4 regions of the Shewanella sp. MTB7 genome follow, and region 3 is predicted to be linked to each of the others. Evidence: predicted binding sites of a transcription regulator. Region 3 holds the regulator's gene; each other region holds the start of a gene.
The links. The regulator sigma-54, encoded in region 3, starts transcription at its own class of promoters, with help from an activator protein. The targets are predictions, from matches to a motif close to GTTGGCACGNNNNTNGNNT.
Positions count from the first base shown of each region.

Region 1 (7,772 bases), 3.0 Mb from region 3:
CACCGCGAGTCTAAGTGGGCTGATTAGATATTCATAGCAAGTTGAATCATGCACATGAAACAACTGAGGGGACGCTAAGTTCAACTCTGCATTGAACTTAGCAAGTGAAGGCTAATCTTGATTTACCAGTGTGAGTAATTTTTCTGCAAGCCAGGTGTAATACTTGTCATTACCGTGGATCCAATCATGATTGCCATCATCATATTCAATATCTGACAGATAACTCTGAGGATCTGACACCTCTTGATCAAAGATGGCAGCAGCATTAAAAAAGGTGATGCCGAGTTGACTCCACACATATTCCATTGCATAAAAGTATGAGTAGATTATGTTTGTCATCGACTTTGATTCTTTAAAATATTGACAGAAAGGCGGATCGGATACCACGATCACTCTATGTCCATGATTGTGAAGTTTTAAAAGGATGGATAGCTGATCGGTTAAATCATCGTTGAAGTAATCGACAAACTCTTTGGTGGTGATTTCAGCGACTCCCTCAGGGTATGTTTGTTCCAACCATGTTGAAAATCGCGAGATGTTTTGGTGTGTCTGCATGCCAAGGTTGGTGATGATGGTGGAGTTCGCCGTGGTTTTATCCTGCAGGTGATTGTTCAAGTTATTCAATATTCTTGACCATAGCTTTCTCGATACCGCACTCTCCAGTGGGACAAAATATTCGGCATCGCACATGGCAAATTTCTTTTGTGAGAATCCGGAGCCATTCATCACCATACCGCCACAATGTTGGATATCTATCTTGCTAAATGCAGTGGACAATTTACCCATGTGGCTGTCACCAAACAGACTAATATCAATTTTTTGTTGCTGTGTTGGGTTTACTTGCAGCTTCATTGCGGCTTCGAGTAGCTCATCTTCGCATACCACTTCATCACTGCTCGAGACGTTTATTCCGGACTGTAGAGTGTTAACTGTTTTTTCTTGAGGTGATATGACATGAGTCGTTTTATCAATAACGGAACGAAAGTGCTGCATGACATAGTTAACCGCTTGAGGTGTGACCGATCTAAGGTTTTTCTCAAATCTAAAATCTCCTGCACCGGGAACGGTGATGATTTCGTAGGAGGGGAAGTAAGAGAAATCAACATGGTTATCACTCAGAAATCCCGCCACAGTGCGTAACAATGATTTAGAATGTTGATTGGCTACCATAATATGCTTGTTTGTCATGGTTGCTGTGAGCGGGACTGGTGAAACGGTCAAAATGATCTGAATTTGGGGGTTAATAGATTTTAGCCGGGTAGCAATCTCTTCTAAATCGGTGCGGATCTCTTCATAGCTGAAATTATGGAAGGTATAAATTGAGTCATCAAATAGACCTGATACCACTCCTGGGCAGCTTGGGTAATAAACATCACTGTTATCTTTCCATGCTTCGGTTAATCCAAGGGTAAAAACCAGTAGGTCTGTCGCTAATATCGTCTTTCGCATCTCATTTGATGCCGCGAGCCTGGCTGTAACTAACTCGGCTTGTGAGTCGAAACCTTCTGGATTAAAGCTGGGTCTCAAAAGATCGAAATATATACTGTTATGGGTGTAGACCGCACTATTGATGTCGAATGACTTATCGTTATCACCCATATCAAACCACTGCAGAAGGCACCTTGGAGTGTATAGGTTGCCAAATGCAAAACTGGAGATTTGATTCGTTTCAAGTTTACTTTGATTAAACTGGTAGCCACCACTGTTGAGCCACTTACCAACATGTTGAGCAAAACAAGATCCAATTGAGGATATCCTTGGGTTCTTGATCGCTATATCAATTTGATGCAGTTGGGTGAACTCCTCTTGTCCAAGTTCGATACTGGCTACGGCAGTCCGCCAGAAGGCGTATTTCCCCTGATTATTATAAGGGGTGGAATCGGTTCCCTGCATAATGTTATCTCCATACTTTTGAATTCGACTGTGTCGTTTTTGTGGCGCTTCGTTTCCTTATGGTTAATAAAGCAATTTGTGTGCCTGTAAGTCAGAGATAAGGGATGATAGAAAGATAAAGAGCTGTAAAGTTATGTTCGCTAGGGCCGATAAAATGCTATTACAGATATTTAGTTTCTTTGGGCTAAATGGGATGACTCTTTTACTTGGCTTGATACTTGCTGTTTCTTTAAGAAATAACCGATATTGGTTTAGTGTATGTCATTAACTTTGCTGATTTAGCCATCAGTGTTGTTTATTTTTCGTTTGTTTAATTTAGGGTTTAGCCATGCGTATCATACTGCTTATCTTCTTTGTCTCGTTTCTTAGCAGTTGTGCTCAAGTTAAGCACACAACTAAGTCTATACTTGATGACGGCAATCGATTGCCGTCAAGTTCGGCAATTAATCACATGTCTGAGCAAATAGTAAATGAGTTGGTGAGGCAAAATGATGCTCTACGGTCTAATCAACCTTTGTTGGTGTCAACGCCTGTATTGTTGGCAGATCTAAATAAAACCAACGCAGTGGGTCTTCAACTTCAGCAAGGTTTGACTGCTGCGATGCATCAACATCAATTCAGTTTGGTCGATATTAGTGTGGGCGAGAATATACGTGTGACTCCTGAAGGTGACTTTATATTGACAAGAAATTGGCAACAGTTGCCAGCAGATATCGCCGTTGAACATGTGTTAGTGTCCACCATGAGCATGAGCAGCGAAGGCATGGTCGTGAATGCTAGAATTGTTAATATAACCAATAACCGGGTTGTTTCGGCTTCCCAAGCGAGTTTTGGGCTCACGCAGTTACCTGGTTATTTAAGGTCTTCAGAGAAAGTGGTATCTCAAGATGGTTTGCTTTACCGAAATAACCATATGGGAATGCAAGAGGTGCAGGTGATTGGAGGTTTGAAATGAATAGATGGTTAATATTGATGATGCTTGCACTATCGGGCTGTGCCTCTGATGATCGATACATTGAGTGGGAAACTCAACAACCAGAAAGTTTTCCTAAACTCACTGCAATAGGTTACGCGAGCTTGGATTCTCAACCATCAAAGGATAAGTCACAACGTGTGTTGATGGCGATGCAAGCATCTAAAATCGCTGCATACCGTGAGTTAGCTGAACAGGTGTATGGCCAGGAGTTGTCTGCCAGCAGTCAGGTGAATGATTGGATGTTGACCGATAACACCATTCAAGCGTCAGTGACAGGCATTATTAGAGGGGCGAAAGTGGTAAAAAGTTACCCTGCTGGTGAGCATTATGTGACTGAGTTGGAACTGGACTTTTCTCAGGTTTGGGCGCTATACCAACAAAATAGCAGACCTCAGAAAATAAAGAGTGTGACCTATTTTTAAAGACCGTTTTTAGTATTTCAGTGGCAAGTAATCTCTTGCCACTTTTTTATCACCCGCATTACACGAGCCTATCAGGTGTCGAATTTCTGACGATTACCATTGCTTTCATTAATTTGAAAGCCTGAATGACGTTGAGTTGACTAACTATTGAGTCAGCTTGGTGCAATAGGGAACGATTCAGGAGTGATGAAATTAACCGATAGTCCAGTGAGAACTCGTGCTTTGTAGAGCCATAACCTCGTTCAGCTTGCTAAGCCTTTAAGTTGTTGCCTAATGAGGATATGGTTGAAGTCTTGCCTTTGTCATTATAGGTTAGACTCGACGCATTTCGACTCACTTGCAGAGCTTGAGCGAAGCGATTAACGCTGGCAATATTGAGCTCGATTAAGCTGGTATTTTCTATATTAAGTTGCTGGCATTCTGCGAGTTTTGTTTTGGTAATATCTACCAGCTCAATTAAATGAGGATCAGATGACAAACTCGCGATATCAGGTTGAGATGACAAGTTGTCATCGTTGGCCTTAAGGGCATCAAGTAACTTAGCTTTACTGGAAGCGAGAGAAAGTAAAAGCTCTGCATCTTGATTAACTAGTGCGCTTTTTTCTTCAGAGATCGTTACTTTTAACTCTTGTAATAGCCGGTGTTGTTTTTCAATGATGATAGATAATTGACTCATAAAAACTAGTTAAGATCCTTAAGTTCATTTTCAAACATAGCAATATTACTCGCTAATTTTTCTGGATCAACTTTGTAGCGACCTTCTGCGATAGCAAGCTTAATTTCAGCTACTTTCTTCTTGTCGACTTCAGGAATATCACCGAGTTTTGATTGAATGTTTTGCAATTGCTGAGCTTTGGAAGTGATTGAAACTGAATCACTTTTTGGTGGAGAACTAATTGAACTCGCATTGCTATTTGTCTGGTTTGCTTGGGGATCGGTTTTATTCGCCGATGTTTTGCCAATATGAGAGTTTGCAGCTGTATTTACTTGTTTAATATTAATAGCCATCATTAGGCTCCAGCAGTAAAAAAGGAAGAACATACCCATATATCGGCAGTGATGGATAGAGCTTTAGTAAATTTTTATTGTTATTACATTCTAACTTCAACTTCACCGACACCGATCACTGTAGCATGTAGGCTTTTATTGGAATTCGTGTTCTTGATACGGATTCTATCACCTAAATTGCCATCACGTAGTGCTTCACCTACTGTTTTTATCACTAGAGTCCGTGAACGTGCGAATATGGATACAATATCACCTTTGCAAACAAAGCAGAGGTTGTTACTAAAAATAGGTTGGTTAGGCGGAATTCGCCGTTTTACTCGCGTACCGATAACCTGTTCGACAGTATCAAATTGCTGTCCCCTTAAATAGGTTTGGTCTACATATTGAACTGAAACATCGCCACTAGAAAGTAGATCACCAGGCCCTAAGGTTTCTCTTGCTACGACAACCGGGTAAAGAATGTCGACACGAACGGAGAGAAATATCTGCCAAGGATAATCCAGCTGCGGGCTATCACAACTTATTTTAACAGTATTTGTTCGTTTTATTGCCCTATTTGTCGCGAGTTCTGCTTTTATTGGTGGTAAACATAAAGGTGGGGTAAGACGGGAGTCTAAGCTCTGGGGGGTAATTTTAATCTTAGCTCCATCAGCAACATTTATCTTTTTCTCTATAACCTCTATAGCTAATTTAGATATGGCCGATAAGCTGGGTATACTAGCCTGACTTGCGCCAAAGCTCGGTATAGAAAAGAAAACCGTAAATAAAATGAGTATATTTTTTATTTTCATAATGAATAGACTAGCTTGATTCACTAGATTACACCTATACTTTCGTAAAGACCGAGATTTTACATTTCTCAAATCGAGAGAATGAGTCAGAAACTTGACTAATTCAGTGGTCTGGTTGTGAGGTCTATCTACTTAAGCAATTAATATGCCTATACTCATTGAATAATGAAATGTAGGTCAGCATCCAAAAGACGACAAGGCAAGCGTATTATGTCAAGTATTCTTGAGTCAGTTAACAAACGAACCCAGTTAGTTGGGGCCAATCGGTTAGAGCTTCTACTTTTTAAGCTTAACGGTCGCCAAAGGTTTGGAATCAACGTGTTCAAAGTTAAAGAGGTACTCCAATGCCCACCTCTTACAAGTTTACCTAAACTAAATCCTTTCGTAAAAGGTGTTGCTCATATTCGCGGGGCAACTATTTCGGTTATCGATTTGAGTGCGGCAACGGGTGGTCGCCCTATCGAGAATATCGATGGTTGCTTTATTATTATCTCTGAGTACAACCGAAGTATTCAGGGCTTTCTTGTCAGATCAGTTGAACGTATCATTAATATGAACTGGGAGGCGATTATGCCGCCTCCAGAGGGCTCTGGAAAATACTCCTATCTAACGGCTGTTACTGAGATTGAAGGAGAATTGGTTGAGATCCTAGATGTTGAAAAGATTCTCGACGAGATCTCACCAGTTAAGACTGAAATTAGTCAGGAACTTAGTGAGAGTCTAACCATAGATAAAGAACAGTATTTCCATATTATGGTGATAGATGATTCTGCAGTGGCTCGAAAGCAGATTATTCGTGCGCTTGAAGCATTGGGGTTGCAAATTGATACAGCCATTGATGGTAAAGATGCACTGAATAAACTAACCAAGATGGCTGAAGAGATGGATGATGTGTCAAAAGAGATCCCATTAATTATCTCTGATATTGAGATGCCTGAAATGGATGGGTATACCCTAACTGCGGAGATAAGGGATAATCCGAAATTAAAAGATATTAAAATTGTGCTGCATACTTCATTGAGTGGAGTTTTTAATCAGGCTATGGTAGAAAAAGTTGGTGCAGATGATTTTATTGCAAAATTCAACCCTGATGAACTTGCAGCAGCAGTGAATAAGCACTTGAGTTTATAATGATTGTTGTGCGCTGTTTTATATTAAGCTTGTTTCTTTTTTACTGCTAATGTATAAACCAGCGCTCTGTACGATTAAATGCTGTAATAGCCTATTTTACTGATATTAGGACACCAAGGTGCCAAACAAATCACTTGCTGAAACTGAATACACACAATTTAGGTTATTTCTGGAACAACACAGTGGAATTGTGTTGGGTGATAATAAGCAGTATCTAGTGCGTAGTCGCCTAGCACCTTTGATGGGGCAATATAATCTTCCTTCGTTGTCAGAAGTTGTAAAGCATTCCATGAGACCTACGGAGCGACAGTTACGAGCTTCTGTGATCGATGCCATGACTACAAATGAAACCTTATGGTTTAGAGACAGGTATCCATTTGAGTTGTTATCTAATAAATTGTTACCTGAATACAGTCGACTTGGACGACCTCTAAAGATTTGGTCTGCTGCATGTTCATCAGGTCAAGAGCCATACTCTTTGGCTATGACTATTCTTGAGTACCAACAAAAGAAACCTGGCAGTCTACCTGGCAACGCATCTATTTTGGCAACCGACCTTTCACCGTCGATGTTGGATCGCTGTAAGCATGCAGAATATGACAATCTAGCCTTAGGAAGAGGTTTGTCTGATGAGCGTAAACGTCAATTTTTTGCGGCTACCAATAACGGCACTATGGTGATCAATGATAATGTTAAGCGCCTGGTAAATTTCAGAGCTCACAATCTGCTTGAAAGTTATACCTTGCTGGGTAAATTTGACATTATCTTTTGTCGTAATGTACTTATCTACTTTTCTCCTGAGGCAAAAGCGAAAATATTGCGGCAATTTGCTGCCGCTTTAAACCCCAAAGGGATACTCTTTCTTGGCGCATCTGAGTCAATTGCCGGTTTAACGGAAGAGTTTGATATGGTTCGCTGTAACCCCGGCATCTATTATCAGAAGAAAACGTAATTGCAGGTGCGAGGACGCTCGTTAATAAGTTGGTTACGAGGGCGTTCTCAGGATTAATTTATAACATCAATACGATAAACTAGGGGTGTAGTATCTTCTAGGATACTCTCAATCTCGCTGCGAGATGCCAACATCTTGGCTACGGGTACGTTCACCAGCTCACTTCAAGCAAAATCAACCAAAGGAATTGAGTTGGACAGAGTCCATCTCAATTTGTTTCTCCTAGCTGGCGACTTTTCCGTCGCCCAGTGAGCTGTCTAGCAACATCCTCGAATCTTCCTCCCTTTTTTGGCACAACTATTGCTACATTATTGTCAACAAGTTCAGGAGGCAATTTTATGGCGATTAATTTTGATAAGGCGTTAGGAGTTCACCAATACACTCTTGGGATCCGTGCCCAACGTGCAGAGGTCATCTCTTCTAATATCGCTAATGCCGACACTCCTCACTATAAAGCCCGTGATGTTGATTTCGATAAGGCTCTGCAAGCCGCAACGAGCCGTCAACGTGGTCTTGTTATGACGGGTAATGACGGCAAACATTTTGATCTAGCCGCCCTCTCTGAGCAACATTATGGCTATAGAGTGCCAAATCAGCCT
Region 1 is NZ_CP085636.1:2,159,178-2,166,949, forward strand. It holds gene HWQ47_RS09130 (GSCFA domain-containing protein) at 112-1,893, opposite strand; gene HWQ47_RS09135 (FlgO family outer membrane protein) at 2,222-2,848, shown strand; gene HWQ47_RS09140 (LPP20 family lipoprotein) at 2,845-3,291, shown strand; gene HWQ47_RS09145 (flagella synthesis protein FlgN) at 3,542-3,967, opposite strand; gene flgM (flagellar biosynthesis anti-sigma factor FlgM) at 3,973-4,299, opposite strand; gene flgA (flagellar basal body P-ring formation chaperone FlgA) at 4,383-5,090, opposite strand; gene HWQ47_RS09160 (chemotaxis protein CheV) at 5,301-6,221, shown strand; gene HWQ47_RS09165 (CheR family methyltransferase) at 6,340-7,173, shown strand; gene flgB (flagellar basal body rod protein FlgB) at 7,512-7,772, shown strand, end outside.
Region 1: the regulator sigma-54 is predicted to act here: its motif matches at 1,963-1,981, upstream of HWQ47_RS09130 (GSCFA domain-containing protein).

Region 2 (7,772 bases), 130 kb from region 3:
AGTGGGCTTAACCATAGGTAATTTTGTTGAGATGAGTTTGTTTACTGACGCCACGAATGAAGGAACATTCAATAAAGATTGGACCGTATTCTATTGGCTCTATTGGTTAACTTACACGCCAGGTGTGGCAATCTTTATTACCCGAATCTCTAAGGGTCGTACCATTCGTGAAGTCATTTTAGGTCTGATTGCAGGTGGTTGTGGTGGTTGTTGGTTCTTCTTTGGCAGTTTAAGTGGTTACGCTGTGGATATGTTTAATACCGGCGTCATTAACGTGCCTGAAATATTAAATACGGTAAGCGGTGATTATGCGGTGGCAGAGTTAATTAGTAACTTACCATTTGGCTCAATATTATCTGTTTTCTATTTTGTGTTAATGATGGTGTTTCTTGCTTCGCATCTTGATGCTACCGCATTTACGGTTGCTGCGGTAACCACTAAAGACTTGTCCCAAGGTCAAGATCCAACTCGTTCGTTACGTCTATTCTGGTGCATCATGTTAAGTTTACTACCGTTAGCCATGCTGTATATCAATGCATCGTTATCGACCCTAAAGATCGCGGTTACATTAACTGCTGCGCCATTTACCATTGTTCTAGTTATTTGTATTTTTGGGTTGAAGAAATTCTTAACCACGCACAATTTTGATGAGGCAAAATAATGAAAATTATCGATATAGAAGTGATCCACTTACGCGTACCAGCAGTGGATGAAATCTGCACTTGGGGTGAAGATGCGGTTATCGTTAAAGTAATTACGGATACAGGTCTAGTGGGTATTGGTGAGGCTGATTCTTCACCTGAAGTGGTTAAAGCCTGTATTGAAACACCGAACTCGAACTTATATTGCTACGGTCTTAAGGCATTATTATTGGGTGAAAATCCATTAGAAATTGAAAGACTGTGGAACAAGATGTATTGGGCTTCAAACTATATGGGCCGTCGCGGTGCAGGCATTCATGCTATTAGTGCGATTGATATCGCGCTGTGGGATATTGCTGGTCAATTTTATAATGTACCTGTACACACGTTACTTGGTGGTAAGTATCGCGATAAAATTCAAGCATACGGTACCTTTATTCCAGCGGATAAACCTGAAGATAACCGCGCCATCGCTCAGTCATTAGTTGCGCAAGGTTTCACTAGTATTAAGTTTGGTGGTGGTGTATTTGGTACCGACCCTGACACAGATTATGAAATCGTCCGTCATGTGCGTGAAGCAGTTGGTGATGATATTGAAGTGCAAATTGATCTTGCTTCTAGGTGGGGCACCTGTGGCCATGCGATGGCTATGTGCAAACGCTTAGAGAAGTTTAATTTAAACTGGGTTGAAGAGCCAGTACTGGCTGACAATATGAATAGTTACGCTAAGCTTGCGGGTCAAATACCACAAAAGCTGGCGGGCGGAGAGTCACTAACAACACGTTATGAGTTCAGTGATTTCTTACAAAAATCAAATGTGGATATTGTGCAGCCAGATATCACCCGTTGTGGTGGTATTACCGAAATGAAAAAGATTTATGATATTGCACAAATGCACGGTACCCAGTTAGTGCCACACGGTTTTAGTACTGGTATTTTACTGGCAGCGTCAGTGCATTTCTTAGCTGCATGCGAACATGGCACGTTAATGGAGTATTCACAGAGTGATAGTCCGCTATTTACCGACTTAGTCAAAAACCGCTTACCTTTTGATAATGGTTACGTGTATGTGTCTGATGCTCCGGGCTTAGGAATAGAGCTAGATGATGAGGTTATTAATCGTTATCGAGTGAGTTAGATAATTAGGTTTTACCAATAACAATGCCTCAGAGTGATCACTCCGGGGTATTTTTTTATCTGATAAAAATGTTAATGATAAAAGAGAACGGTGAGTTGTTTGGGAATTTATCTGATAAGTGATTCTTGATATTATGTCTGAATCTAGGTCACTGCCTAGATTCAGTCATCAAAAGGTGGATTAGTAAAAATCTCCACCCATGGCACGTTGTAGTTCAGCATCTGCTAGAAGATCTTCTAAACGCTTCTTTATTGCACGTCGGTGTACTATATCATCCATCTCTCTTCTGCTAGACGGTTGAGCGATGGCTTCTATTTCTGCATCGTCGGGCGCAAGATCAATCATTTGAGCCATAACGAACTCCTTACTTGTTAAATACCTTTGGCATCTTTCATTTGCTAATAGGTAAAAATGACATTTGAAATCATGTCGGGATTGGTTATTTGTTCACGCTTTAGGTTTTAAATATTCACTAAGATGGTAACGGGAATGTAAACTGCATATTAGTAAGCGCTGATGAGGAAGATATCAGGCTCCACTGAGAAAAAGTGGGATCTAGCTAACAATTCTTATAGATGATGTATAAATTAATCTTGTTGCTGTTTTTTATTTTATAGTTCAATTAAATAATTAAAATTCAAATGGTTATTGTGATTGCTTAGCGTGAGCACTCGCTTGTTAGGTCAAGGCTCACCCTGTTGTATGTCACAGTTTCAAGTTTTGTGATATTGAAAGAATAAAATGTTTATAAGCCGAAACTATAACTGTATCCAATAACTATTTTGGGATCATCACCATTCAGATCGGTATCACTGATCATAAAGTTAATGTCTCCTACACTGGTTTCTTTATTAAGAGATACTGAATAATCAGAGTAGTGGCTGGTTGCAAACCAAGCGGTCACGATATCATCGGTAGAATATCCATAATGCAGTGCAATTGATAGCGTATCAGAGAGAGGGATGCTCACTCCTGCGTCAAAGTAGCCCATGTCTTTATTGTCTAATGGCTCACTTGCTACATCGCTGTCTGCATTGACGACATGTGAGTAGCTCAAGTTAAACCATTTCCAACTCACAGTGGCTTTGAGCTCGCCAAAATCGATATTTGAATCGCTGTCAGGATAAGCATAGTAAAGGTAACCTATATCATACCCAAACTCTTCACCGATACTGCCAGTATAGCCAGTGTAAAAATCTAACTCATAACTGGTGGCATCGCCAAAATCTACATTTGAAGCCCAAGTTCCTAGGTAAAAACCATTGTCATGCTCATAGTCTATCCCTCCTTGCACAGCAACAGCATCTTGGGTCTGACTTACGCCTCGCCAAAGGTAGTTAGACGTTGCACCTATATTTGCGGTAACGTCGGCATATGCACCAAAGCTGGTTAGTATGCTTGAAGCCAATAGTGTACTTGTTAGTGCTAATCTCATCTTTAATTCCCCATTATTTATAATCATACCTCTGCGGCTTATGAATTTACTGCAGTAGATATTAAGAATAGATAAGCGAGTAATGTGCCAATGTTTTTATTAATTAATATCAGTAAGTTGTATTTGGTAATAGATACTTATGCTGTATTTTGGTTAATATTGATGCAAAGTCGCACTTAACTGGTGCAACCAATAAATTTGAAGATTGAGAGAAGGGAGCGTTATTAAAGAAAATGACACAAAAAAACCTCCATCAGGAGGTTTTTATTTAAAACGGTGAAAGGCGTGTTTAGTTAACGCTGTCTTTCAGTGTTTTACCCGCTTTAAACTTTGGTACTGTGGCGGCAGGGATTTGAATCTCTTTACCCGTTTGTGGGTTACGGCCAGTACGTGCAGCGCGATTAGACGTTTCGAAAGAACCAAATCCAACGATAGAAATCTTATCACCGTTTTTCATCGCTTCTGTAACCGTCTCTTCAAAAGATTTTAGTGCACGAGCAGCTTCTGTTTTAGTCAGTTCTGCACGCTCAGCCATTTTTGCAACAAGTTCAGTCTTATTCATTTGAATAGTCTCTTCTTTCCGTAGATTAAATTATACCAATCACACAGTATTTGTAGTAATTGCAGTCACTAACATGCCATAAGATATCTGATATTAAAAGAGCTTTAAGCCGCTTCTTGCCTCTTTAAGGCTAAAATCTGTGCAGAAAGTGTTCTCTGGCTGATTGTTAGCCAATATCAGAGCTAAGTTCGCGAACTTTATAGACGTTTTATTCTGAGGTGAGTGCTAAGTATCTCTTGGTGGATTTAGAAAAAGCGACCCAAAATTGAAATATTAAAGCTAGGCTAGCAGTGATTGCGATTAAAGACACCGGTATCTCAATATTGTTGAATACCACTTTTACATCTTGCGGAGATATTTGGTAGGCGATAATGGCAGTGCCAGCGAGTGCTGTTAGCCCTAAGGTTTGGATCGCTAAATAGACTTTAAAAGCGATACCCGCCCAGCTAGTTCTTAAGAGTAAACCAAATAAAACCGGCACAACACCAAATGAAAAGAGATCGAACACTTGGATATTGATGGCCCGCCATGTTGCAACGACCGCAAGCGCTGCATACAGGATCATGATGAGGCTGAGGGCTAATGTAGGTTTTTTCATTGCATAACTCGTCAGGCTAAATATTGGGGGGAGTGTAAAAAAATCAACCGATTGTGTCAAAGTTAGTTTGTCTGGCTTAAGAGGGATAATTTTACTGCTCTGGTGAAGTGAATTAGTTAGAATAGGGGCGAGTTTACATTGATGGGATAGATATGACCGAAGCAGAGTTTTGGCTACTGGTAACGAGAGCAACACCGGAGCAAGATCAGATCAGTTTAGCCGATAATTTAAGAGCTAAGCTTGAACCATTTAGTGATGATGAGTTAGTCGAGTTTGATAAAATATTTGGTCAGCAAATGCGTCGCTCTTACTTTTGGTCGATGTGGGGTGCTGCCTATATTATCACTGGCTGTGACTCTGAATATGCCTTCGCTGAGTTTCGCTGCTTTTTGATCTCATTAGGCAAAGAGTGGTATGACAAAGCAATCGAAGCTCCTGATGTGTTAGGCACATTGTCACAGTGGCCTGAAAAAGATGGTTATGCTTATCCTTTTCTCGATGAGTATGATCTTATTGCAGGACAAATATTTGAGGATAGAAGCGGTGAGGAGTTGCCTTTTGTTCCCTCTGGTATGGCGACCCCTCAAGGAAAGAAGTTCTCAACTAAGAAGAAGTTATTGAAAAGTACCTATCCTCAATTGAGCCAACGTTTCCCTTTCTAATTAAGTCATTTAGCCATTAAAACAAAATGCGAGAACAGCTCGCTTTTTGTTTTTGAATACGTCTACTTCTTGTTTTTATCATTCTGTCAGTTTATTGAACTAGACAAGTGGCTAGGCACTAATTGTTTTGCATTAAGTGGGTATTCAGGTTATTAATCGTAAACTTTAAGGCAGTCGTTTTGTGTCCGATAATCTTTGGAGGTTCATATGAAGGTAACATATTTATTATTAGTGGGGATCATGAGTTCTGGTGCCGTGTTTGCGGCTACCGATGTTGTTGAAAACCCAGTCACTGAAAATGGAATGGTTAAAATAGAGTGGAAAGATCCTAAGAGTTTTCGTGATGTTAAAGCTGTGGGAGATATCCAATCACGTTACGAGATGCGTACTTTTGAAACCTTGACCAAGAACCTAAATAAAGAGGCCGTTAAAGTATTAAAGCCTAATCAAAAACTTGAACTGCAAGTCACTAATCTCGATCTTGCAGGAGATGTTAGGCCTACATTTGGCGCAAGCAGTCATGATATGCGCGTGGTGAAAGATATCTATCCTCCGCGTATTACCTTTACTTATACAGTGACTCAGGACGGTAAGACGATTATGGCTGGCGCTGAAAAGTTAACGGATTTAGGATTTATGCATTCAGTTGGTCGTATTAATGATAAACCGACTCGGTATGAATCTAAATTGTTGGTTGATTGGTTGAAAAAAACAGTAGCGCCAAAGCTTTAATTGTTCACAACATATTAGCTAACAGGCTAAAAAGAGCTGAGCGCTTTTTTAGCCTGTTTTTTTTAAGTACTTTCCCTAGCGCTAACTACGGAGAGGCTCACTTCTGTTGATCAAAGCAAATAAACCCTAGAGTGACAGCAAGATGACTTTACTTATTTTTTGGGTGAATTTATTTAGCTTGATCTTTAAAAGCTTGTAAAGTCTGTATTAACACACCAAGTTTTCTTACAAATTGCTCTAGAGCTGCTGGTAATGCTTGTGCATCAGTTGGCATTTTTTCAAGCTCGATGGCCAGCTCTTCAACATAAGGTTTAAAGCGATTACTTCGAGTTGAAAATCCTTCATCTTGGGTAAAAATGGTATTGAACTTTACATGACCCGATTTTTTAAGTTCATCGAGTTTGCCATCGGCATCGATAGATTTACGATAAGCGGCTTGTAAATTATCTTTAAGTTGTTCAATAACACGTGTGTGTGGCATAACTGCCTCTCATTTCATAAATTTTAATTGTCGAGATTATAAGGGGCGAAGAAGATGGCAACAAGTAAGTTAAGTGGAATACTTACGTTAGTCTGGGGAGCTTGCTTAGCTTGTACCTTTTCAGTGCAGGCAGCTCCTGAGGATAACCCTCCGTTTTATCAAATTGAATATAAAGGGAATACGGCATATTTACTTGGCTCAATTCATGTGGGTAAAGCCGACTTTTATCCTATGGCTACTCAAATTGAGTCATTATTTGATTCTGCCGCATCTTTGGTGGTTGAGGCCGATACTGATAATGCCGATATCAGTGCCTTGATCAATCAGTATGGATTGAAGTCTGTGTCAGCAGACATGAAGACACAAGCACAGCTTGATCATTATTGTGATACACGTGGGAAAATGTGTGCGGCCATGAAAGGGTTTGCTCCTTGGTTACAATCGATGCAGTTGAGTCTGGCTCGCTTTGAAAAGTTAGGCTATACCGCTCCCTATGGTATTGAACAGAGATTTATTTCAAAAAATAGAGGTCGGCCTCTTTTAGAGCTGGAAAGTACAGAATTTCAATTTCAATTGATGTCATCGTTTAATGATGAGACTCAATGGAAAATGGTAAGAGAAGCGATTGAAGCTCCTGATGATGAGATGCACTCCTTAGTGAATGCGTGGCGAAACGGCGATGAAATGCATTTAAATGAGTTGATGGAGGGACAAATGATCGACGGTGATGACCTCTTGATGGTCGAGAAGTTCTTGTGGCAACGAAACTTGAATATGGCAACGAGAATGCGTGAATTGATGGAAGCTGAAAGTACGCCTCAACCTATGTTTATTATGGTGGGTGCCGGACATGTGGTAGGTCCTAAAAGTATTGTCAAGGAGCTGATTAACAAGGGGGCTGAAGTGAATGATTGTTGGAAACATTCTTGTCAATGAGGTAAAGCTGGGTGACCAAGCGTTATCTTGACTATACTTTCTGGTGCAGGTTTGTAATTTATCTATACTTTCTATAATCACTTAGCTCACCAGCAAGGAGGCTGAATGACAGCTCTGGTTATTCCATCACCAACTAAAGGCTTTGAAGAGATCCCTAGAAAATGGGATAGGAAACACAATAAAGTCGTTGCACGTGTCGATCCTGGTTTGTTTTATATCTCGACTCAAGATGAGTATGTTTTCACTCGACTGGGCTCTTGTGTCGCTGCTTGTATATGGGATCCTCTGCTTGGCATTGGAGGATTAAATCACTTTTTGTTGCCCGAGAGAGAGCTAAATGAAGACTGGCATGAATTGATGAGTTACTCATGCCGTTATGGCAATTTTGCAATGGAACAGCTGATTAACGGAATACTGACTTTAGGTGGGCAACGTAAGAGATTAAAAGCTAAAATTTTTGGTGGGGCTCAGATGAGCAAAGAAACAGTGCTTAATGTTGGGCAGTCGAATATCGATTTTGTAAAAAACTACCTTCATATGGAGGGAATCGATGTTGAGGTTGAAGATCTCGGTGGCTCCTGGCCTCG
Region 2 is NZ_CP085636.1:5,617,769-5,625,540, reverse strand. It holds partial or broken gene HWQ47_RS28150 (BCCT family transporter) at 1-661, shown strand, start outside; gene HWQ47_RS24550 (mandelate racemase/muconate lactonizing enzyme family protein) at 661-1,779, shown strand; gene HWQ47_RS24545 (hypothetical protein) at 1,960-2,133, opposite strand; gene HWQ47_RS24540 (TorF family putative porin) at 2,525-3,214, opposite strand; gene HWQ47_RS24535 (HU family DNA-binding protein) at 3,504-3,776, opposite strand; gene HWQ47_RS24530 (hypothetical protein) at 3,985-4,374, opposite strand; gene HWQ47_RS24525 (DUF4240 domain-containing protein) at 4,527-5,036, shown strand; gene HWQ47_RS24520 (DUF3016 domain-containing protein) at 5,244-5,768, shown strand; gene HWQ47_RS24515 (prephenate dehydrogenase) at 5,938-6,249, opposite strand; gene HWQ47_RS24510 (TraB/GumN family protein) at 6,304-7,185, shown strand; gene HWQ47_RS24505 (chemoreceptor glutamine deamidase CheD) at 7,291-7,772, shown strand, end outside.
Region 2: the regulator sigma-54 is predicted to act here: its motif matches at 3,288-3,306, upstream of HWQ47_RS24540 (TorF family putative porin).

Region 3 (7,772 bases):
TCTAACAGCACTCTTTCATGATCTATCGCCTCTTTGAGTGAGGTTTTATTTTTTGATAGTGGGTGGAGACGACGTGTTTCACTGTAACGTTTGAGTAGAACTTCATCGCTTGAGTTTAGAAAGAAACTTAATAGCTCAGTACCTTCTGGTAGATTTGAAAGCTGTTTCTCTAACTCTGTTTCGTGCATATTACGAACATCCACACTAATAGCCACAAGGTCTGTGCTATCTTTGAGCTGTTCAAGTAATGTGTCCATAAGTGGCAAAGGTAAGTTGTCGACACAGTAGTATCCGAGATCTTCCAATACCCTGAGGGCGACAGATTTTCCCGAACCGGAGCGACCGGATACCATAACCAGTTTCATTGTGTTATCACCTGATAAAGTTCTGACTCATCTTGTGTTTTTCGTAACTGCTTTAAAATTAGTTTGTCATTAAGCTTTTCTGCCATAGCAGATAAGGTACTTAAATGCTGCTCACATTGATCAGCTGGAACTAATAGTGCAAATAATATATCTACCGGCTGTTTATCAATAGAGTCGAAAGCAATTGGCTCCTCGCACTTTATGAGTACCGCAACGGGTTGACTAATATTGGCTAACCTTCCATGTGGAATGGCTATGCCGTTACCTATACCTGTGCTGCCCATTTTCTCTCTGGCTAAAAGACTTTCAAAAATCTCTTGAGAGGAAAGGTTAGGGTACTGGACAGCGGCAAGATCGCTTATAAGTTCCAGTACCTTTTTCTTACTGCCCGGAGTGGCGCAAGTTGTACATTCCGGCTGCAGGATAGTGCTTAATTCCATCGTTAGTGTTTTATTTGCTTCTCTTTATGTTTAATAACCTGACGGTCGAGCTTATTTATCAGGGAGTCGATTGCGGCATACATGTCAGCATGTTCTGACATAGCAAAAACCTCTCCACCAACAAGATGAAGTTTAGCTTCTGCTATTTGCTGCATTTTCTGAACATTTAAAATAACGTGCACATTATTGATCTGATCGAAATGTCGTTCAAGCTTTGAAAATTTTTCTTCAACATACTGACGAAGAGATGTTGTGATTTCGATATGATGACCTGTTACGTTAATTTGCATAGAAATACTCCTCCGGACTCGATTGTGTTTGAAAGCACGCTCGTCGATTAGAGGTTTACATTGCATATTTAGGTATCTGACTAACGTCACAATGTTTAACCTCAACATATTAATATCTTAATTTTCAAAAATATTCTATAAGCTCTTTCTTTGATTTGATGGTGGTATGAGCAAAGCCTCACGGTACTTGGCTATGGTTCTTCTCGCTACTTTAATGCCTTGTTCAGCTAACAGTAGTGCCATCTTACTGTCACTTAATGGTTTCTGTTGGTTTTCTGCAGCAACTAGCTTCTTAATAAAGGCGCGAATTGCGGTTGATGAACATTCGCCACCGTCGTCGGTACCCACATGACTTGAGAAGAAGTATTTCAGTTCAAAAATACCTCTTGGGGTGTGCATATATTTTTGGGTTGTGACACGTGAAATGGTCGATTCATGCATCTCGACCTCTTCAGCGATGTCATTTAACACCATAGGCTTCATCGCTTCTTCACCGTATTCAAAGAAGCCTTGTTGAAACTTAACAATGCAGTTCGAAACTTTAAGTAAAGTATCGCTACGACTTTCTAAACTCTTGATAAACCACTTAGCTTCCTGCAAGTGTCCACGAATAAACTGACTGTCTGCCTGACTTTTAGTGCTGCGGGCCATGGATGCATAATGTTGGTTTACATTTATTTTGGGTAAGTAATCTGGATTTAGTTCAACTATCCAACGACCTTTTTTCTTGGTCACTGTGACATCAGGGATCACATATTCATCACGGTTTGGTGTTATGGCGAGTCCTGGACGGGGATTCAAGGTTTGAATCAACTCTATTGCTTGCCTTAACTCATCCTCTTTTAGTTTGGTTTTACGCATTAAGAGACGGAAGTCTCGGCCGGCGATAAGATCCAGGTGTTCTTTGATTAACAGTCTGGCGTTATCAATATGAGGCGTTGTGCTAGCGTATTGAGCGAGCTGGATGAAAAGACATTCGCTGAGATCGCGTGCTGCGACTCCAATAGGGTCAAAATGTTGAATACGTTTAAGTACAGCTTCCACTTCATCGAGTTCAATTTCGGGATCGCCCATAGCCTCTAAAATATCGTCAGTATTTTGTGTCAGGTAACCACGTTCATCGACCGCATCAATAATGGCGGTAGCAATGGCGAGATCGTTATCTGAAAATGGGGTTAAATTCTTTTGCCACTCAAGATGCTCAAATAAACCTTCACTGGTTTCACCTTGAAAGGGGAGATCGTCGTCTCGCATTGCACCCGAAGCTGAATTAGGGCTTGCCGTATAGACTTCATCCCAAGTGGTATCCATAGGCAGATCTTCAGGCATAGAATCTTGTGCTAAGGCCTCGGAAGTTTCCAATGTCGAACTGTCTTTTTCGACGACAGTTTCAGCGGAAGCACTGAAATCTGTTTCATCATTTATCTTGGCATCGCTATTGTCAGCTGTTGCGTCGACCTGCTCTTCATCCAACTCAAGTAGAGGGTTGGAGTCTAGTGCTTGTTGGATCTCCTGTTGCAGTTCCAGTGACGATAGCTGCAACAGACGTATGGCCTGCTGAAGCTGTGGAGTCATGGTTAAGTGTTGACCCATTTTGAGCTGGAGTGACGCTTTCATGTACTGCTATTCCCTTCTTTGTACTTATTAAAATGAGAAAGCCTGCTGGAGTTATTTTGGAAGTCTTCGCTTCCTAAATACACTTCATTAGAATGAGTAATATCGATGTATCATATCCATTTTCTAGGGGGGAAATCATTCCCTAGATTAACTATAGCTTGAATTGTTCTCCTAAGTACACCGCTCGTACTTGCTGATTGTCTAAGATTTCTGCGGGTGTTCCTTCGGCAATTAAATTTCCATGACTCACGATATAAGCATGCTCACAAACGTCTAATGTTTCCCTCACGTTGTGATCAGTAATAAGCACTCCAAGACCGCGACTCTTGAGCTGTAAAATGATTTTTTTAATGTCGATGACCGAGATAGGATCGACGCCAGCAAAAGGTTCATCGAGTAAAATAAACTTTGGGTTCGCGGCTAATGCTCTTGCTATCTCTACACGTCGACGTTCGCCGCCGGAAAGCGACATTCCTTGACTATCTCGAATATGAGTAATATGAAACTCTTCCAGTAGATGTTCTAGTTGCTCTTCTCGTGCATTTTTATCAAGTTCATCTCGAGTTTCCAGTACGGCCATAATATTATCTCTGACCGATAACTTTCTAAAGATGCTTGCTTCTTGGGGCAAGTAGCCTATGCCTTTACGAGCACGCAGATGCATAGGATCTAGGGTGAGATCATCATCATTAATAAAGATCCGCCCTTTATCACTTTGAACTAGCCCTACGACCATGTAAAAAGTGGTGGTCTTCCCTGCACCATTAGGTCCAAGTAGACCAACAATTTGGCCGGTTTTGACGGTTAAGCTGACATCTTGTACTACGGCACGGTTCTTATAGCTTTTCGCTAGGTTTACAGCCTTTAACGTCAAAGAGCTCATTTAATCTCCTGAGTGTTTAATGCAGATTCGGCTAGTGTCTTTGGCTGTTCAACTTGTGCTTCTGGCTGAGCTTTTGAAGGAGCGGGTTGTGTCTCTGGCTTTGTGTCTTCTTGATAACTTTCAGGTTGAATTATAGTGATAACACGATCATTACCTGTGCTCTCGGCAATGAGCTGTTGTTTAGCAATGTTATATTGAATTTGATCGCCTGTAACTTGACTGCCATCTTGCTCAAGTGTCGCATTGCCCTTCAAGATAAGCGTGCGCTTAGATAGTTCGTAGCGGATCTCTTTGGCACTGGCATGTGCCGGACGGCCATCTTCCATTATTTGTGAGTAGGTTGCCGGATTACCTGTGGCAACCAAAATACGCCCACCAGAGCCCTCTTTGGTGAAAGCTCTGAGCATATCAGCATGTATTCTTACTGAGCCTTGAGTCACTTCAACTGGGCCATTAAATATGATTTGATTATTTTTAATATCAGCTTCTTGACTTGCCGCAGATATTTTAACTTCTTGTCGTAAATCATCAACTTTTGCTAAGCTACTAAAGCTAACTAGGCAGAGTAAAGCTGTGATGACACAGGTATTTTGTTTCATATATTCCTTCAATTTGACCTAATAATTGTCAATTATAATCACCTAGGTACTTGAGCACTCTCTAGGTGAGGGTAACTATTGTGCTGAATATGTGCCATTAACCTGGCTGGTCAATTTAACACTTTCTGCGTTGAGATCGGCATACAAGCCAACCCCCTTAATAATAAAGTCACTACCAGTAATGTAGATCTCTCTATCGGATGTCATGATCATAGTATTAAGATCTAACTCTAGATAACTGGTTTTTATTGATTGAATTGGTTCTTGCGAGTTTATAGCATTGATAATAACATTGTTCTCGAGTATCACTTTACCCGAACCTTTATTCATGGTGCCTTTTGTCGATTGCAGCTGCCATTGAGCCTGACCTTGTTCAGGGTACACCAGATAGATAGGATCGGTGAAGTAGGTCATGTTCTCTTCTTCAAAGTGTTCCATATGCTTAGCGCTAACTCGACTGTTAACTAAGCCTTGTTCATTGTATTCAACACTTTTAAGATTATCTGCGATGTAATCAGGCCGTGAGCTAACATCGATAGTTAACGCTGTCTCTCCTCGTTTGGATTGCACTTGCCAGTAGAGCAGCAAGGCAGTGCCAAAGAAGACGATAATGGCCAGAGTGACTCTATTCATATACTCATTCCATGAGCTGTTTCGAACTTATTCTGACTAAGAAGCAATAAGTCTGTCAACTCACGCAGAGCCCCATGACCGCCTTTAATCTGGGTGACAAAATCGGCTCTTTGTTGAACGTATGGGTGACCGTCAGCCACACATACCGATAATCCTACTTGTTCCATCACTGGTAGGTCGACCATATCGTCGCCGATATAGGCAACCTCTTCGGGATTCACCTGATATAGAGACAGCAGCTCCTCATAGGGGACCAGCTTGTTATCGACACCTTGATAGATGTGAGTGATCCCAAGTGCAGTCATGCGGTCTGCGACGATTTTTGACTTTCTGCCGGTAATAATAGCCACTGGAATATTACTAGTGAGCAGAGATCTGACTCCATAACCGTCACGGGTGTGGAAGGTTTTAAGCTCATCGCCAGTATTACTCATGTAGACTAAACCATCGGAAAATACTCCATCAACATCACAAATTAGGAGTTTGATTTTTCTGGCTTTTTGCCAAACAGTATCCTCGATAGGACCGTAAAAGCCTTGGTGTGACATATTAAAGAATCTCCGTTGTCGCAATACCATGCATTTTCATTGCATGGAGAAAGTCGTTTTGCCATCAGGTTTAAGGTGGCTTATATTGGTTAAAAGAGGGCTTGAGCCCTCAAGGGAATACGTTAGATAACCCCAGCTTTAACCATGTCGAGCATGTTTAACGCGCCTATTGGATGTTGATCCGTATCAATGACAATCAAGCCATTGATGTCTTTATCTTCCATTATTTTCAGTGCTGCAGCCGCTAAGATATCGGCAGAGACTGTGACGCAGCCTTTAGACATAACATCACTGATTGAGGTGGTGCGCAAGTTAACCTCGCTATCAATAACACGTCTTAGATCGCCATCAGTAAAAATACCGACTAATTTATTATCCCCATCGACGATCGCCGTCATACCTAAACTTTTCTTAGAGATCTCATAGAGGGCTTCGGTGATACAAATATCATGGCTAACAGACGGCAGGTCTTTACCTGCATGCATAACATCACTTACCTTGAGCAGTAATTTACGTCCTAGGCTACCACCAGGATGAGAGAGTGCGAAGTCATCTTTGGTAAATCCTCTGGCTTGCAGAAGAGCCACCGCTAAGGCATCCCCCATGACCAAAGTTGCCGTTGTGCTAGACGTTGGTGCTAAGCCTAAGGGACAAGCCTCTTCTGGTACTTCTATGCATAGATGTACTACAGATAATTTAGCCATGTTGGAGTCCGGATTACCTGTACAGGCAATAACGGGCAGCCCCATGCGTTTAATGACGGGCATTAAGGTGAGTATTTCGCTGGCTTCACCTGAGTTAGAGATAACCAAAATAATATCATTTTCGCCTAACACTCCCAGATCCCCATGGCTTGCTTCACCCGGGTGAACAAAGAAAGCCGGTGTGCCAGTGCTAGCGAGTGTTGCTGAAATCTTATTGCCTATATGTCCTGATTTACCCATCCCCATTACGATGACTTTGCCTGTGCAATTAAGAATTAGCTTACAGGCTTGGGAGAACTCTGGAGAATCGACGTATTGGTATAGGTTATCGAGTGCATTACGCTCGATGTCGATAACATTTCTACCCCATTGGCGAAGTTGAGTTACATCTACCATCTTGATCTCTCTATTTGTTTAAGGCTATCTAGGTTTAGATTAAGCTTAATAAAATATGTCAGTTTATATTTACTAAAAACCGGTTAAGTTAAACCTGAAACAGGACTAACTGATATGCGATGAAGGTACAGAGTAATACCACACCGTGCCAGCGCTTTAAGGATCGTTCCCGGCCGCTTAATAGTATAAATATGGCAAGGGCGCTGCTGGTTGCGAGCACCATGTAAAAGTCACGAGTACTGGCTGCTGGGTCAACGACTCCTGGAGCAATAATGCCCGGAATGGCCAACACCGCTAAAATATTGAATAGGTTTGAGCCTACAATGTTGCCTATGGCCAGATCATCCTCTTTTTTGAGTACACCCGCAACACATGCAGCAAGTTCAGGAAGACTGGTACCTATGGCAATAATGGTTAACCCTATCACTAAGTCAGACAAATGATAGGCTTTTGCAATCCCAACAGCCCCTTGTACCATCCAATCAGCTGAGAGGGGAAGGAGCACAATACCGACAGCTAACCACATCACAGCCTTGGATGTTGGTACTCCTGTTGGGATCTCACTGTCCGACTCATCTTCTAAGGCATCTTTTTTCTTATTTGTGACGGCGTGCCAGATAAAGTAACCCATAAGGATGAAGAAGAGACCCAACAACATGAAGCCTTCTAGACGGGTCAGCATACCGTCATGGAGGAAGTAGCCTGCGATAGCGGTGGCAATGATCATCAGTGGAATTTCACGCTTTAAGGTTTGAGAACTAACAGCAATGGCTCCCAACAGTGCGGTGAGTCCTAATATTAGCGTGATGTTTGCGACGTTAGATCCTAAAACATTTCCAATGGCTGTATCTGTCATGCCTTCCATTGAAGCGGTCGCAGCGACGAACATTTCAGGGGCTGAGCTACCCATGGCGACGATGGTTAATCCGATTAACATTGGAGGGAGGCCAAAATTGCGAGCAAAAGCAGCAGCACCGTAAACAAACTTGTCAGCGCTCCAAACTAGCGTGACTAATCCGACGGTAAGCATGAAAATATTAAATAACATCAAATTACTCAGTAGATAGGCCGACGCGTATTTTCGCTGTAATTGAGCCAAATTGAAAGTATTGCGACAAGATAGTGTCGATTCAGTTGTACCGAATAGTTCAATTACGTACAATTTGCCTCTTTTTCTTTCGTTAGGCTGTTTAACCGGGCTGTTAACTCACATTAAGTGGGATGGATACATGATCGATAATAAGGTGTTAGCTGAGCCTGAATCATTGGTTGAGATCCACAATTTGGTTTTTTATTC
Region 3 is NZ_CP085636.1:5,483,821-5,491,592, reverse strand. It holds gene rapZ (RNase adapter RapZ) at 1-365, opposite strand, end outside; gene ptsN (PTS IIA-like nitrogen regulatory protein PtsN) at 362-805, opposite strand; gene hpf (ribosome hibernation promoting factor) at 808-1,095, opposite strand; gene HWQ47_RS23960 (RNA polymerase factor sigma-54) at 1,231-2,712, opposite strand; gene lptB (LPS export ABC transporter ATP-binding protein) at 2,864-3,595, opposite strand; gene lptA (lipopolysaccharide transport periplasmic protein LptA) at 3,592-4,194, opposite strand; gene lptC (LPS export ABC transporter periplasmic protein LptC) at 4,270-4,827, opposite strand; gene kdsC (3-deoxy-manno-octulosonate-8-phosphatase KdsC) at 4,824-5,375, opposite strand; gene HWQ47_RS23935 (KpsF/GutQ family sugar-phosphate isomerase) at 5,498-6,475, opposite strand; gene HWQ47_RS23930 (calcium/sodium antiporter) at 6,564-7,523, opposite strand.

Region 4 (7,772 bases), 3.1 Mb from region 3:
CCGCTGCCCAGAAAGACTTAAATACTACAGCGAATAACATCGCTAACGTTAACAGCATCGGTTTTAAAGAATCTAGAGCTGAGTTTGCTGATGTTTACGCAAACTCAATTTTTGCTAATGGTAAAACTGCGGTTGGTGGTGGTGCTACGACGAGTCAGGTTGCTCAGCAGTTTCATCAAGGTAGTTTACAATTTACCAATAATGCCTTAGACATGGCGATCAATGGTGGCGGTTTCTTTGTCACATCTAGTGGATTGGATTCACAAGACCACACCTTTACTCGCGCAGGGGCTTTTAAGGTCGACTCCAATAACTACTTGGTTGACTCTCAAGGTAATTTCTTGCAAACGTTCGGTGTAGATAAAGATGGGAATTCGACTTCTGTGAGCTTAACCACAACGAGTCCCGTTATTATTCCAGATTCGGCAGGTAGTCCAAAGAAAACAGATGGAATAGGCATACAGATGAATCTAAATGCGGCAGATTCAACATTAGATCCCGCTGCATTTGATCCCAATGACCGTGATACTTATAACAATTCGACAGCGGTGACTATGTATGACTCTCTAGGTGAGCCTCATGTTATGACAACCTATTTTGTTCGTCCACCTCAAGCGGCATACACGGGTGCAAGCCACTGGGTCGCATTTTATGCCGTTGATGGTAAACAAGTTGATTTGGCCGGTGCCGCAGGTACGTACCAGACCGATGCTAACAGTGATGGAACTGCTGACGGTACAGGCACTGCGACAAATGCTGGTGGCTGGAAAGGTTCGGTAATGACCTATAATGATACCGGTGCTTATACTGGAAGCGATCCCGCTGTTATCTTAACTGAAGAGTTAGGTGTTAATGGTGCTGGTGTTTTAGGTCCTGGAGCCGATGGTACACAGAGTTTGACGGTTAAATTCAATAATCCGACTCAATATTCGTCTACTTTTGAAGTGACTGAATTAACTCAAGATGGCACCACCGTGGGTCGTTTGACTAATGTTGAAGTGGGCGCCGATGGCCTGATTAATGCCAGTTATAGTAATGGTTCCACAGTACCGCTAGCCCGAGTTGCTCTGGCTCGCTTTGCTAATGAACAAGGTTTGACTCAAGTGGGAAACACCTCTTGGAAGGCCAGTTTAGATTCAGGTATTGCACTCGCAGGTGAAGCAAACAGTGGTACATTTGGCAGTATACGTTCGTCAGCACTTGAGCAGTCAAATGTAGACTTGACGACTGAGCTGGTGGATCTTATCTCTGCCCAACGAAATTTTCAGGCTAACTCGAGAACGTTGGAAGTAAACAATACGCTGCAGCAGACGATACTTCAGATCCGTTAATCGCTGAGAAGAACAAGCCGTGGCTTAAAAGCTAAGGCGAATACGACTAGCGGTTACGGAACGCTTCGCTCACAGTAAAGTCAAAAGTAATGCCGTACATTTAAAGCAAAATCAAATAATTGATTTTGCTTTTTTATTAGTCTTAAGTTTTTACCGTAAGCGCCAGCGTTCCGTCATCTGTTGACTCTTTATCTTAGCCTGCGAGACTTTCTAATTGGCACGTAATTTGCTCTATATTATTTAATATAGAGAATTAAGTGAAAGATTGACGGAGGAGCGGATGGACAAATTACTCTACGTCGCGATGAGCGGCGCTAAGCAGAATATGAATTCGCTTGCGGTTCGTGCGAACAACTTAGCCAATGCCAATACTGATGGTTTTAAAGCCAGTATGGCACAAGCCCGTTCGATGCAAGCCTTTGGTGAAGGTTTGCCAACCCGAGTATTTGCAATGACAGAGAGCCCATCGGCAGATTTTTCTTCTGGTCCGATTAAGACGACTGGACGGGATCTTGATATTGCCGTTAATGGCAGTGGTTGGATTGCTGTGCAAGGTGCCGACGGGGGTGAAGCATATACTCGTTCCGGGAGTTTAAGTTTTGATACCTCTGGTTTATTACGTAACGACAGAGGAAACCCAGTAATGGGGGATTCCGGTCCTATCGTACTACCGCTTCCTATTGAGAAAGTTGAAATAGCTCAAGATGGCATTATTTCGGTAAGGCCATTAGGGGCAACAGCTGAAGTGATTGAAGAGGTGGGTCGAATTAAGTTAGTTAACCCAGGCGATCAAAACATGATGAGAGGTGCTGATGGTCTATTCAGACAGATGTCAGGAGAGATAGCACCCGCAGATCCATTTGTTAGTGTTGAAAGTGGCGCTGTTGAAGGCAGTAATGTGAATGCTGTCGATGAGATGGTGTCTTTGATTAGTATACAACGTCAATTTGAGATGCAAGTCAAAATGATGAAAACTGCTGAAGAGATGGACCAAGCATCAGCTTCGTTAATGCGCATTAGCTAGGAGATATATTATGCATCCGGCGTTATGGATAAGTAAGACTGGGTTAGATGCCCAGCAAACAGACATTTCAGTGATCTCCAATAATGTGGCTAATGCCAGTACCGTTGGCTATAAAAAAAGTCGTGCTGTTTTTGAAGACCTCTTATATCAAACCGTCAATCAGGCTGGCGGTGTGAGCGCATCAAATACTAAGCTGCCTAACGGTCTTAATATTGGTGCGGGGACAAAAGTGGTTGCCACGCAAAAAGTGTTTACTCAAGGCAACATGCTCACCACTGATAACTCTTTAGATTTGATGGTTGAAGGGCCTGGTTTTTTTGACATCCAGTTACCAGATGGGACCGCAGCTTATACCCGAAATGGACAATTTACCTTAGATGATACGGGGCAAATAGTGACTTCTGGTTCCGGTTACGTGGTTCAGCCCTCAATTACAATTCCGGATAATGCAACAGGTATTACGGTTTCTGCTGAGGGTGAAGTTTCAGTTAAAACGCCGGGTACTGCAGAGAGTCAGGTGGTTGGTCAGTTAACTATGTCCGACTTTATTAATCCAAGTGGATTAGATCCTATGGGTCAGAATTTATATACTGAAACGGGAGCCAGTGGCACACCCATTCAGGGAACTGCCTCGTTAGATGGTATGGGAGCCATTCGTCAGGGAGCATTGGAAACATCGAATGTTAATGTGACCGAAGAACTGGTGAACTTGATAGAGAGTCAACGTATTTATGAGATGAACTCTAAGGTTATCTCTGCTGTCGATCAAATGCTGTCATATGTTAATCAAAACTTGTAGAGGCATCGACATGAATAAGTTATTGCTTTGGGGCATATTGATAATATTGTTTATGCCAGCATTAGTAGGCTGTAGTTCAACGGGGAGAAAACCCATTGCAGACGACCCTTATTATGCCCCGGTTTACCCAGAGGCTCCACCGACTAAAATTGCGGCAACAGGTTCAATGTACCAGGACAGTCGAGCATCTAGCCTCTATTCAGATATTAAAGCCTTGAAGGTGGGTGATATCATTACGGTGATCCTAATGGAGCAGACTCAAGCAAAGAAAAGTGCTAACAATGAGATTAAAAAAGGCACGGACTTAAGTTTGGATCCTATCTATGCAGGTGGTGGTAATATTACGATTGGTGGGCAACCTATCGATTTGAAATATTCAGACAGTATGAACACTAAACGGCAATCTGATGCAGATCAAAGTAATAGCTTATCTGGCAGTATCTCCGCAAATGTAATGCAGGTATTGAATAATGGCAATTTAGTCATTCGTGGCGAAAAATGGATAAGCATTAATAACGGTGATGAGTTTGTACGCCTTACTGGTGTTGTTCGTTCACAGGATATACGTCCAGATAATACTATCGACTCTCCACGCGTCGCCAATGCACGGATCCAGTACAGTGGAACGGGGACCTTTGCCGAGGTTCAAAAAGTGGGCTGGTTAAGCTCTTTCTTTATGGGCAGTTGGTGGCCTTTCTAAGGGGAATGAAAATGAAACTTAAACTATTTTATCTATTTGTTTTGCTGTTAGTTTCAGGTACTAGTCAAGCACAGAGGATAAAGGATATTGCCAATGTCCAAGGTGTGAGAACGAACCAATTGATAGGTTATGGCTTAGTTGTCGGTTTGCCTGGAACTGGCGAGAAAACAACTTACACAGAACAAACCTTTAAAACTATGCTGAAAAATTTCGGCATTAATTTGCCGGATAACCTAAGGCCAAAAATTAAAAATGTTGCCGTGGTCGCGGTTAGTGCTGAAATGCCCGCATTTATTAAACCAGGTCAAACTCTTGACGTTACGGTTTCAAGTTTAGGAGAGGCGAAAAGTTTGCGAGGAGGCACATTACTGCAAACTTTCCTCAAAGGGGTTGACGGCAATGTGTATGCCATTGCGCAGGGAAGTATGGTTGTCAGTGGCTTTAGTGCTGAGGGGTTGGACGGGTCTAAAGTAATTCAAAATACACCGACAGTGGGTCGTATTCCTAACGGTGGAATTGTGGAAAGAACCGTGATCACACCATTTTCAACGGGTGATCACCTCACATTTAACCTGCGCCGTGCAGACTTTTCGACGGCGAAGAGATTAGCCGATGCCATTAATGAACTGCTTGGTCCAGGAATGGCGAGGCCTCTGGATGCCGCATCAGTTCAAGTCAGTGCACCAAGGGATGTTTCACAACGTGTTTCCTTTCTTGCCACTCTTGAGAATATTCAAGTAGAACCCGCCACTGAATCGGCAAAAGTGATCGTAAACTCGCGTACAGGCACGATAGTTGTCGGTAAAGGTGTTCGTTTGCTGCCTGCGGCGGTGACTCACGGTGGTCTGACGGTGACGATTGCTGAAGCCACTCAGGTTTCGCAACCCAATCCTCTGGCTGGCGGGCAAACAGTGGTGACGGCTAATAGTACTGTGGATGTCGAAGAGGAAGACAGCCGTATGTTTATGTTCAATCCCGGTACGACTCTCGATGAGTTGGTCAGGGCGGTTAATTTGGTCGGAGCTGCACCATCGGATGTGCTCGCGATATTAGAAGCATTGAAAGTTGCCGGAGCCTTACATGGCGAGCTCATTATAATCTAATCTTAATTAGAATCATTATCTTCCAATCTAAAGGCTTAGTTTATCGACTAGGCCTTTAATGTTTCTGAAGGAGAGATTTTAAGAACATTAACAGGACGAGAATTATCTTAGATAACTGGTATGTCTTTTGCATTATGTAGTTATAAACGTCTATTTATTGTCGCAATAGCTGGAATACATTATGGAAAAGCTGTCAAATTCTTCTCACTTTTTGGACCTTGGAGGTCTAGATTCCCTTAGAGCTAAAGCCCAAAAAAATGATAAGGCAGCTTTGAAAGAGGTCGCTCAACAGTTTGAAGGTATTTTTGTACAGATGCTAATGAAAAGTATGCGTGAAGCTAATGCTGCTTTTGAATCTGACAGCCCAATGAATAGTCAGTACACCAAGTTTTATGAACAGATGCATGATCAACAGATGTCTTTGAATCTCTCGGATAAAGGGATGTTAGGGCTCGCAGATTTGATGATACAGCAGCTTTCTCCAGAGACCAGCAAGGTTACTCCTTCATCGGTATTACGTAATGATGGCAATCTTGGTGGCGGTATTGAGCAGACGATGGTGATGAGTCGTGTTGCAAGATCTGAGTCTCAATCCAGCCCACAATCTGAGTCCCATAAGAAAGCGGCAAGTGATCCGCTACAAACTGTCTTATCAGGCAAACAATTGCCGTCAGAGGTGCCATATTCGAATATGACATTCAATGACCGCAATGACTTTGTGGCTCAACTTTATCCCCATGCCCAAAAAGCTGCTGCTGCATTGGGAACTCAAGCCGAAGTACTCATCGCTCAATCTGCGTTGGAGACAGGCTGGGGCCAGAAGATGGTGAAACGACCCAGCGGCGATTCAAGCAATAATTTATTTAACATCAAGGCTGATAATCGTTGGCAGGGAAATAAAGCCGCAGTCAAAACGTTAGAGTTCGACCAAGGGATCGCTGTACAACAAAGAGCTGATTTTCGTGTGTACGATAATATTAAACAAAGTTTTGATGACTTTGTGAGCTTCATCTCTGAAGGACCTCGCTATCAAGAGGCAATGAAGAAAGCAGCCAATCCAAATGAATTTATAAAGGCGTTACAAGATGCTGGTTATGCCACTGATCCGAAATATGCAGACAAGGTGATGAAGGTAATGAAGTCGCTTTCTTCAGAGATACAAGCAGTTTTACCTAGGGAAGCACAATGAAAACTCTGTTTATCATTATCCAGCAGCTTAGGAGTGCCAAGTAATGGGTATGGATCTTCTTAATATCGCACGGACCGGTGTGTTGGCTGCTCAGTCTCAACTAGCAGTGACCAGTAATAATATTACTAACGCCAATACTCAAGGCTATCACAGGCAAGTCGCAGAACAATCCAGTCTAGATAATCAACAACTTGGTGGCAATTTCTATGGTGCTGGAACCTACATCTCTGATGTTAAACGTATTTATAACGATTATGCAGCCAGAGAGCTGAGAATAGGTCAAACCAGTGTTAGTGGGGCTCAGACCTCTCAAGTTAAGTTAAATGAGTTGGATCAACTATTTTCACAAATTGGTAAGTCTGTTCCTCAAGGTCTTAATGATCTATTTGCTGGATTAAATAGTTTAGCGGATCTTCCTGATGATCTTGGGATCAGAGGGAGCGTATTAGGTTCGGCAAATCAGCTTGCCAGTGGTTTGAATCAGATGCAATCTCATTTAGATGGCCAGATGAAACAAACTAATGATCAGATCTCTGGTATCACCGACCGTATTAATGAGATCGGTAAAGAGTTAGGTCATATAAATCAGGAGTTAATGAAGTCCCAAGGCGAGGACATGAGCTTACTAGACAAACAAGATGCTTTGATTCAGGAGTTGAGTCAGTACTCACAAGTTAACGTGATCCCTTTAGATACCGGGGCAAAAAGCGTCATGTTAGGGGGGGCTGTGATGTTAGTCTCCGGTGAAGTGTCTATGTCAATCGGGACAACTGTGGGTGATCCATATCCTGGAGAGTTGAGAGTGACGAGTTCTGCAGGTTCGGCGACCATGGTGATTGACCCTACACAGATGGGTGGTCAGCTTGGTGCTTTATTTGAGTTTCGTGATGATACGTTAGTACAAGCTCAACTTGAAATAGGCCAACTTGCTTTAGGTGTCGCGGATGCATTTAATCAAGCCCAGTCTCAAGGGTTTGATCTCTCAGGTGCGCTGGGTAAAAATATCTTTACTGATATTAATGACCCTAGTATGTCAGTTGGCCGTGTCGGTGGGTTTGGTACCAATACAGGGAATGTAAACCTTAGGGTTAACATTGATGATACTTCCGCATTAAACGGGTCAAGTTATGATCTGACTTTTACCACTCCTGCAACATACGAGCTTAAAGATACGAGCACAGGTGTCGTCACGCCGCTGATTTTAAATGGCACTCAACTTGATGGTGGTGATGGTTTTTCGATTCACATCGATTCAGGTGCGTTTGCCGATGGTGATAAATTTGAAATTCGCCCTTCGGCGGGGGCTGCAGCAGGTATAAAAGTTGAGATGACCGATCCGAAAGGGATCGCCGCTGCCGGCCCGAATATTACTGTCGGAGCCGCTAACTCTGGAAATACTCAGGTTGAAATTGTCAGCATAGATAGAAATAACGCCAATCTTCCTCTGACTGGATCTGAGCTGACGTATCAGATAGACCCAGTCGGCAATACTTTTACCGTATTCGATGCATCCGGTACGTTAGTGAGTGCTGCAGCGCCTTATACACCACCGACAATCACCAGTAATGGTTTTAGTTTCAATGTTAACACTACATCCACATCTACAGAGAGTTTCACATTTGATTT
Region 4 is NZ_CP085636.1:2,168,396-2,176,167, forward strand. It holds gene flgE (flagellar hook protein FlgE) at 1-1,331, shown strand, start outside; gene flgF (flagellar basal-body rod protein FlgF) at 1,612-2,355, shown strand; gene flgG (flagellar basal-body rod protein FlgG) at 2,366-3,154, shown strand; gene flgH (flagellar basal body L-ring protein FlgH) at 3,165-3,854, shown strand; gene HWQ47_RS09205 (flagellar basal body P-ring protein FlgI) at 3,866-4,957, shown strand; gene flgJ (flagellar assembly peptidoglycan hydrolase FlgJ) at 5,139-6,146, shown strand; gene flgK (flagellar hook-associated protein FlgK) at 6,190-7,772, shown strand, end outside.
Region 4: the regulator sigma-54 is predicted to act here: its motif matches at 5,072-5,090, upstream of flgJ (flagellar assembly peptidoglycan hydrolase FlgJ).